4 regions of the Ferribacterium limneticum genome follow, and region 2 is predicted to be linked to each of the others. Evidence: riboswitches for the same ligand, from Rfam matches in the RefSeq annotation. Region 2 holds a riboswitch; each other region holds the start of a gene.

Region 1 (2,197 bases), 350 kb from region 2:
GCCCAGAACCGGCTTGCCAGTGCGCTCTTCCAGCCAGGTCAGACCCGATTCAAGCAAGGCAATATCGCCGCGAAAACGGTTGATGACAAAACCCTTGACCCGGTTCTGCTCGGAGGGTGACAGTAATTCCAGCGTGCCAACCAGATGGGCAAAGACACCGCCACGGTCGATGTCGGCGACGATGATCACCGGGCAATCGACCGCCTCGGCAAAGCCCATGTTGGCAATGTCGCGGTCGCGCAGGTTGATCTCGGCCGGCGAACCGGCGCCTTCGACCACCACGCATTCGTATTCAGCAGTCAGCCGCGCCCAGGATTCCAGCACCGCCCCCATCGCCCGTGGTTTGTAGGCGTGATAGGCCTTGGCATCGAGATCAATCGCCACCTTGCCGTGGATGATGACCTGCGCCTTCTTGTCGGTGGTCGGTTTGAGCAAGACCGGATTGAAGTCGGTATGCGGCAGAAGCCCGCAGGCCAGTGCCTGCAAGGCCTGCGCCCGGCCAATCTCGCCGCCATCCACCGTCACGGCAGAATTCAGCGCCATGTTCTGCGGCTTGAACGGCGCCACCCGCACGCCCCGCCGCTTCAGGATGCGGCACAGCGCTGCGACCAGCGTCGATTTACCGGCATCGGAGGTAGTGCCTTGGACCATCAGGGAATAACAGGGCATGGCGAGCATATGTGAAAAAAGTCGGTAATTATGGCACCATCGGGGCCGCCCAATTTGATTTGGGCGAGTGTCTCCGGGTGCCGTTCAGCCTGCTGAACGGAGAATCGGGAAGGCGGTGCAATTCCGCCACGTGCCCAACGCTGTGAGGAGGACGGGCGATGCAAGAAGCCACTGGCAGAGGGGAAACCCGGCCGGGAAGGCGCATCGTTCGGTTGAATCCAAGTCAGAAGACCGGCCGGGAGACGAAATTAGGCTGCATGGACAGGCAGCCATCGTTTTTCCACAAGGGGAATTCATGGAAAACCAGATTGACCATTCTTTTTCAGACGCCGAGCGCGCCGCCGTCTATCGCAGCATCTTCAATCGCCGCGATGTGCGCGGCCAGTTCCTGCCCGATCGGGTACCGGACGAGGTGCTCGCCCGCGTCATGCTCGCCGCCCACCATGCGCCATCGGTCGGTTTCATGCAGCCGTGGAACTTCCTGCTCGTCCGCTCGCCCGAGGTCAAGCAGCGGGTCCGCGACATCTTCGCCAAGGCCCATGCCGAAGCGGCCATGATGTTCCCCGAGGGCAAGCGGGAAATCTACAGCCAGCTCAAGCTCGAAGGCATCGTCGAATCGCCGATCAACCTGTGCATCACCTGCGACCGCGAGCGAACCGGCCCGGTCGTCGTCGGCCGCACCCACATCAAGACAATGGATCTCTACTCCAGTGTCTGTGCCGTGCAAAACCTGTGGCTGGCCGCCCGTGCCGAAGGGCTGGGCGTCGGCTGGGTAAGCATCTTCAACCAGCCTGAACTGCAGCAGGCGCTGGGCATGCCGACCGACATCGTGCCAATCGCCTACCTGTGCATCGGCTACGTCAGCCACTTCCACGACAAGCCGGAACTGGAAAAGGCTGGCTGGCTGCCCCGCCTGCCGATTGCCGACCTGCTCTATTACGACCAGTGGGGCCAGGCTGATGTGACACGCCAGGAATCGCTGACCAACACAGTCGCCGCCATGCAGGACGACATCCAGCAGCGGGGCATCTTTCCGAAATGATGCTCGATGGCGCACTCGCCATGCCGGCCGCCGCCCTGGCGGCCGTGCTGCTCGACCGCCTGCTCGGCGAAGCGCGCCATTTCCACCCGCTGGTCGGTTTCGGCAACCTGGCCGCCGCTGTCGAGAAACGTCTGAACAACCGCCGCCTAGTGCCAGGGCTGTTCGCCTGGGCGCTGGTCGTCCTGCCCTTTGTCGCACTGGCTTGGCTGTTGCGCCCCTACGCCCCCTTCGCCGTCGATGTGGCTCTCCTCTACTTCGCGCTCGGTGCGCAGAGCCTGTGCGAGCATGCGGAAGCCATCGCGAAACCCTTGCAGGACGGGCATCTTGACGAGGCACGACAGCGCGTCAGCTGGATTGTCTCCCGTGACACATCGACGCTGGACGAATCCGGCATCGCCAAGGCGGGCGTCGAGTCGGTACTGGAAAATGGCAACGATGCCATCTTCGGCACCCTGTTCTGGTTCGCCCTGCTCGGCGGCCCCGGCG
Region 2 (2,197 bases):
GTTCAGGCCGTAGTCGATGACGTAGAGGTTCAGCTTGCTGGCGCCGGTGTTGGTGGTGCGTGCCCAATCGCCGGCCAGGCTGTGGCGGTGCGTGCGGCCGCCGTCGCTTGGCGACAGCGCGCCGTAGCGACCGATTTCGCCGCCGGTGATGGCGCGTTCCGGCACATGCTCGGTGGCCGTCCAGTCGGCTTTGTAGACCATGCCAGTCAGGGCGAAGCCGTTGGCTGCGGTGCCCGAGGTCAGGCGCAGCACGGCGTTGTGTTTTTCGAGATTCTGCGGTTGTTCCCAGGGGCCGTCGTAGCCGCCGACCTCGATGGCGCCGACCAGATTGAGGTCGCCCAGGCTGTGTCCGCCGGCGGCGAGCAGGCGGCGGAAATTGTGCTGGCCCATGCCGAGTTCGACGAAGCTCTGGTCGAGCCTGCGCAGGTAGTCGATGCGCGCTGAGCCGGTGGTGGCGAAATCGCCATCCTCGGCCGCATAGACGCCCTTGCGGTACTGGATGCTGCCGATCAGCTCGGGAATCAGGAAATTGAGGTCCATGTAACCCTGGCCGTGGGCGTGGCTGGCCATATTGACTGGCATGCCCATGACGTGACTGGCGAAGTCGCTGCCGTGGTCGAGATTGAAGCCGCGCAGGAAATACTGGTTGGCCTTGCCGTCACCGGAGTGCTGGGTGACGATCATGCCGGGCACGGTTTCCAGCGCTTCGGCTGGGCGCAGCAGCGGCCGGTTGGTGAGCTGTCTGGCGGTGACTGTGCCTTCGGTGGCCGAGTCGGCAACACCGGTCAGGTCGTGCTGGCCGCTGCTGACGGTGACTTCCTGCAGGGTTGGCATGCCGGCGGCGTGGGCGAGACCGCCAACCGTCAGGGTGAGGGTAAGAAACGAATGCTGCCAAAAGGTGAAATGTGGGTGTCGCATGGACTGCTCCAGTCACGACTGCCTGCCACGGATCGCTGCGCCCTGCGCACACGGTGCCCAGGATCGCTGCCATCCGCATCCCCGCAGACAGTCAGTTTGAAAACACTGCTCCGTCAAGCGGGCAGTACGACGCGACAGGCCGGTCTCCGGGCTGGCAAGTCTTGACGCGTCGCCTTCCCGGGCGATCCCTGCCGCATCGAAATGACACTTTGTCGACTTCACCTCGTCGTGCAATCGCACTGCCTTCGGTTCGTCTTCGTGTTTCATTCCAATGCGGCAGGGATCAATCTCCCAGTGGCCTGATGGCGCGTCCGCACTCGCTTACCGTTGCGGGGGCAGCCGGGGCATTGCGACCGCGTGGGTCGCGCACCCCGTTCCCGTTTCACCCACAGCCCTTGAGGCTGTAAGCACCTGTTGCGGGTGTCCGGCGGTATTGCCTGAGCCTTGCCAGGCCGGACGCTGGCAAGGGTGAAAAAATCAGCCGTTTTCGGCCGTGGCCTCCTCGCCTTCCGGCGGCAGTTCGGTCTGCAGCACGGCGGCGATGTAATCCTCCGGCAGGCGGTATTCGGCGGCCAGTTCGGCGGCGCTCCTGCCGCTCTGCTGGATGGCCGCCATCCAGCCGTTGAGGCCGGTGGACAGCGAACGGCCGGCTTGTTCGCCGGCATGCGTGTTGCGTTCGCCATCCTCTACCGCGTACTTGTTGGCGTAGCCGCGCGGCGTGACCATCAGGCCGTGCTTGATGAAGGTGTTGGAATTGCCGATCAGCACCGTCGACAGCATGCCGATGTCAGCTTCGGCCATCTTGTCCAGGGTGGTGAATTCGATGCGCTGCTTGGGGCGATAGCCGGACTTGACGATGGCGACCGGCGTCTGCGGATCGCGGTGGCGCAGGAAGAGGCGCTGGGCCTCGACGATCTGCTGGGTGCGGCGGCCGCTCTTCGGGTTGTACAACGCGACGACGAAATCGGCGTAGGCCACGGCGTCGAGGCGGCGGGCGATGGTCGGCCACGGTGTCAGCAGGTCGGACAGCGAAATGGCGCAGAAATCATGGGTCAGCGGTGCGCCGACCAGCGCGGCGCAGGTGTTCAGCGCCGAAGCACCGGGCACGATTTCGACCTCGATGTCCGAGTCGGGCGTCCACCCGGCCTGGAACAGCACCTCGAAGGTCGGCCCGGCCATGCCGTACACGCCGGCATCGCCGGATGAAATCAGTGCCACCTTCTTGCCCTGGCGGGCTCGGTCCAGCGCCTCGATGGCGCGGTCGAGCTCCTCGGTCATC
Region 3 (2,197 bases), 650 kb from region 2:
AGCTTTTCCATCGCCCGCAGCACCTTGTCGTGCACGCTCTTGCCGCTCCAGGTCCGCCGGGTCGCATCGGTAATGCCGGAGACCGGACCGTCGAGCGACAGGCCGACGCTGACATTGCGCGAAGTCAGGAAGTCGAGTGCCGCATCGTCGAGCAGCGTCCCATTGGTCTGCAGGCCGAAGACGAAATCGTCGGCAAAGGCATCGATGGCTTCGAAGACGGCCGGCGCATTCATCAGCGGCTCGGCACCGTGAAAAATGGCGCGCGGCTTGCGATCAGCCGGCATCACCGAACGGAAGTAATCGCGCAGCTTGGCCAGGGAATCAAGCAGCGTCTTGACCGGCATGTGGCTGCCGCCGCTGCGCTGGGTATCGGGCAGATAGCAGTAGGTGCAGTTGAGATTGCAACGCTCGGTCGGGTTCAAATAAACACCGGAAGGCTTCAGGCCGAAGCGCAGGGCATGCAGTTCCTGCGAGAACTGTTCGGCCTTGGCTGCATAGGCGGCGACCAGGACCGGGTCGCCGCCGGCCTCATGGACGCGGGTCTTGTCGACCAGCGCCCAGAAAGCCGTCTGCGGATCGGTCACCGCGGCATAGACCGGGTGGCCGATATCGACCGGCTGGAACAGCGTGCCGCGCGCGGCACGCTCGGCGATTAGCGCACTCACTTGGCCGCCTTCCGGTCCATCAGCACGTAGTGCGAGAGGCCGATGCCGTCCGGGTTGCAGCTCTTGCGAACAGCGATGGTCGGGGCCACCGGCTGCGCATGTTGGGCGGATGTCGGCTGGGTTTTAACGGTATTGGATGCGACTTGAGAAACGATCTGGGACATTGTCCACTCCTCGGGAAGACAAAAAACAAAAAGGGCCCCGGCTGAGTGCACGCTGGTCGCATGCATTCAGCCGGAGCCCTTGCCTTGGCTCCTGATTGGCATCGATTCGTCTTCTGGCTTCCGGATCAGCCGAAGCGCTGCGCCTTCCCTGCGCGGCATGCCCCGCAAGTGGCTGGTCTGGCGACCATGCAGTCTTCGTCCCCGGTTACAGCGGCGGGCCCGCCACGGATTCGCACCGTGTTCCGTATCTCGATGCCGATAGGAGGGCGGATTCTCTCAAGCCGCCGCGCCACGGGTCAATTCGTCCTAAAGGCCTAGTTCCTGCCACATCGTGTCGACACGCTTCTTGACGTCGGTATCCATCACGATGGGCCGCCCCCACTCGCGGCTGGTTTCGCCCGGCCACTTGTTGGTAGCATCCAGCCCCATCTTGGAGCCGAGGCCAGCGACCGGGCTGGCGAAATCGAGGTAGTCGATCGGCGTGTTGTCGACCAGCGTCGTGTCGCGCGTCGCGTCCATCCGCGTCGTCATCGCCCAGATCACTTCCTTCCAGTCGCGGATGTCGATGTCGTCGTCCACCACGATGATGGTCTTGGTGTACATGAACTGGCGCAGGAAGGACCAGATGCCAAACATGATGCGCTTGGCGTGGCCGGGGTAAGCCTTCTTGATGCTGACGATGGCCATCCGGTATGAGCAGCCTTCCGGCGGCAGGTAAAAATCGACGATTTCCGGATACTGTTTCTGCAGCAGTGGTACGAACACCTCGTTGAGCGCGACGCCGAGCACGGCCGGCTCATCGGGCGGCTTGCCGGTGTAGGTGCTGTGGTAGATCGGGTCGCGGCGCATGGTGATGCGCTCGATGGTGAATACCGGGAATTCGGCCTGCTCGTTGTAGTAGCCGGTGTGGTCGCCATACGGCCCTTCGAGCGCCACCTCGCCGGGATGAATGACGCCTTCGAGCACGATCTCGGCCGAGGCGGGCACCTGCAGGGTCGAGCCGAGGCATTGCGTCAGCTCGGTCTTGCCGCCGCGCAGCAGGCCGGCGAACTGGTATTCCGACAACGAATCGGGCACCGGCGTCACGGCGCCGAGAATGGTCGCCGGATCGCAGCCGAGCACGACGGCGACCGGGAACGGTTGCCCCGGATTGGCCAGTTGATGCTCGCGAAAATCCAGCGCCCCGCCGCGATGCGCCAGCCAGCGCATGATCACCTTGTTCGACCCGAGCACCTGCTGGCGGTAGATGCCGAGGTTCTGCCGGTTCTTGTGCGGGCCCTTGGTGACGACCAGGCCCCAGGTGATCAGCGGTGCGATGTCACCCGGCCAGCAGTGCTGGATCGGCAGGCGACTCAAATCGACATCCTT
Region 4 (2,197 bases), 350 kb from region 2:
TGCCCTCAAAAATGGCGCCAGATCAGCCGGCGGCGGACTTGAGGCTCAATGGCAGTCCGGCGGCAACCAGCGTCACTTGATCGCAAACCGCAGCGACGCGCTGGTTCAGCCGCCCCTGTTCATCGGCAAACAGGCGGGAAACCGGATGCATCGGCACGATGCCCCAGCCCACCTCGTTGGAGACCAGAATGATGCGGCCGGGTAGTTGCGGCAGTAGTTCGATCAGCGCAGTGGTTTCCGTGCGGAACAGCGGGCAGTCGATGGCCTCGCCGGCTTCGGCCTGTGCTGCAGCCTGGCCGGCAAAGAGCAGGTTGGAGAGCCACAAGGTCAGGCAATCGACCAGCACGCAGGTGTCCGGCGCTGCCAGTTCACGCAGTCGGGCCGCCAGGTAAAGAGTTTCCTCAGTGCAGCCCCATTCGGCCGGCCGGCGTTCGCGGTGATGGGCGACACGGCGGGCCATTTCGCCGTCGAGCGCCTGTGCCGTGGCGAGGTAGGTCACCTTCATGCTTCGGTCGTTGGCATATACGCGTGCCCGTTGTTCGGCCAGCAGGCTCTTGCCCGACCGGGCACCGCCGAGAATCAGTTCTTTCATGGCCGGCATTTTGGGTGAAGGCCGGCCCGGCGGCAACCGGTATAATTTTGCCTTCGACAATACGGAACCCGGTGCGAGTCTGACTCAATTCCGGGGCGGGCCCGCCGCTGTAATCGGGGACCGATGCCGCAACAGCCACTGCAATGGGGAAACAGACCCGGCGGGAAGGCGCGGTAAAGGGACGATCCGAAAGCCAGAAGACGTGTCGAAACAAGAAACGCCAACAAAATAATCCTGGCGTTGTTGTGCCGCCTTGCCGTACGCCTTGTGCTGTCTTCGGCGGCACGCCTAGCCAGGACCGCTTTGCTTCATGTTGTTGGTGTTTCTTGATCGTGGAAGCCTGTGGACAGGGCTTCGCGGCAGCGTTGGCCAAACGTTGTCGCGAGGCCCTTTTGCTTTTGGAGAATCGGATGCATTCGTTTGAAATTTCTACCCCGGACTGCGGTCTGGAAACTGCCCTGCAAAACAAGATCGACCGCAAGACCAAGCCGCTCGGCGCGCTAGGTCAGCTTGAAAAAGTCGCCAAAAAAATCGGTCTGGTTCAGCAAACGCTGAGCCCACAACTGAACAACCCGCAAATGCTGGTTTTCGCAGGCGACCATGGCGCAGCCAAGGCTGGCGTCTCGGCTTACCCGCAGGACGTTACCTGGCAGATGGTCGAGAACTTCCTGGCCGGCGGTGCTGCCATCAATGTCTTCGCACGGCAGAACGGGCTGGGCCTCTCGGTCGTCGATGCCGGCGTGGCCCACGATTTCGGCCAGCGTACCGGTTTGGTCGATGCCAAGGTGGCGGCCGGCACGGCCAACTACATCGAGCAAGCCGCCATGACGGCTACCCAGTGCGAACAGGCGATCAATAACGGCGCCGCCATCGTCCGCCAACTGGCAGCGAACGGTTGCAATGTCGTGGGCTTCGGCGAAATGGGCATCGGCAATACCGCTTCTGCCTCGCTGCTCACGCACTGCCTGACCGGCCTGCCACTGGCCGAATGCGTCGGGCGCGGCACCGGGCTGGACGATGCCGGCCTGGCGCGCAAGCAGGACCTGCTCGAACAAGCCTTGATCCGCTACCGCGCAGGCGGTGGCGATGACGAAGCATTCAAGGTGCTGGCCGAGTTTGGCGGTTTCGAAATTGCCACCATGGTCGGCGCCATGCTGGCGGCGGCCGAAGCGAAGATGGTGCTGCTGATCGACGGCTTCATCGTCGGTTCGGCTGCCTTGGTGGCTTCCCGTCTGGCGCCAGCCCTGCTCGGCTACTGTGTCTTCTGCCACCGTTCCGCCGAGGCCGGTCATCGCACGCAATTGCTGGCGATGGGCGCCGAGCCGCTGCTGGACCTTGGCCTGCGCCTCGGCGAAGGCACTGGCGCCGCGCTGGCTTATCCGCTGGTACAGGCGGCCGTGAATTTCCTCAACGAGATGGCCAGCTTCGAATCGGCCGGTGTGTCGGACAAGGAATAAGCAGGCCAATAGAAACCGTAATTCCCGTACCCCAAGGGCACTTCCTGCGGGACGAGAAAGCGGGAATCCAGGAATTCCAGAATGATCCGTCGCGAGCTTGAATACTTCTTCGGCGCCATCCGCTTCTTCACGCGGCTGCCGGTGCCCG

The links. Region 2 has a riboswitch for cobalamin ahead of KI617_RS19325 (TonB-dependent receptor). Riboswitches for the same ligand answer to the same signal wherever they lie in the genome.
Region 1: linked by a shared signal. The riboswitch ahead of bluB (5,6-dimethylbenzimidazole synthase) and the one ahead of KI617_RS19325 (TonB-dependent receptor) in region 2 are both predicted to bind cobalamin.
Region 3: linked by a shared signal. The riboswitch ahead of cbpA (modified peptide precursor CbpA) and the one ahead of KI617_RS19325 (TonB-dependent receptor) in region 2 are both predicted to bind cobalamin.
Region 4: linked by a shared signal. The riboswitch ahead of cobT (nicotinate-nucleotide--dimethylbenzimidazole phosphoribosyltransferase) and the one ahead of KI617_RS19325 (TonB-dependent receptor) in region 2 are both predicted to bind cobalamin.

Annotation. Positions count from the first base shown of each region.
Region 1 covers NZ_CP075191.1:156,773-158,969, reverse strand. The annotation lists gene KI617_RS00765 (cobyric acid synthase) at 1-669, opposite strand, end outside; cobalamin riboswitch at 728-923, shown strand; gene bluB (5,6-dimethylbenzimidazole synthase) at 965-1,711, shown strand; gene cbiB (adenosylcobinamide-phosphate synthase CbiB) at 1,708-2,197, shown strand, end outside.
Region 2 covers NZ_CP075191.1:4,025,387-4,027,583, reverse strand. The annotation lists gene KI617_RS19325 (TonB-dependent receptor) at 1-918, opposite strand, end outside; cobalamin riboswitch at 1,039-1,348, opposite strand; gene cobJ (precorrin-3B C(17)-methyltransferase) at 1,396-2,197, opposite strand, start outside.
Region 3 covers NZ_CP075191.1:457,403-459,599, reverse strand. The annotation lists gene cbpB (peptide-modifying radical SAM enzyme CbpB) at 1-665, opposite strand, end outside; gene cbpA (modified peptide precursor CbpA) at 662-829, opposite strand; cobalamin riboswitch at 938-1,073, opposite strand; gene ubiD (4-hydroxy-3-polyprenylbenzoate decarboxylase) at 1,136-2,197, opposite strand, start outside.
Region 4 covers NZ_CP075191.1:161,815-164,011, forward strand. The annotation lists gene cobU (bifunctional adenosylcobinamide kinase/adenosylcobinamide-phosphate guanylyltransferase) at 23-601, opposite strand; cobalamin riboswitch at 630-816, shown strand; gene cobT (nicotinate-nucleotide--dimethylbenzimidazole phosphoribosyltransferase) at 1,003-2,049, shown strand; gene KI617_RS00790 (adenosylcobinamide-GDP ribazoletransferase) at 2,131-2,197, shown strand, end outside.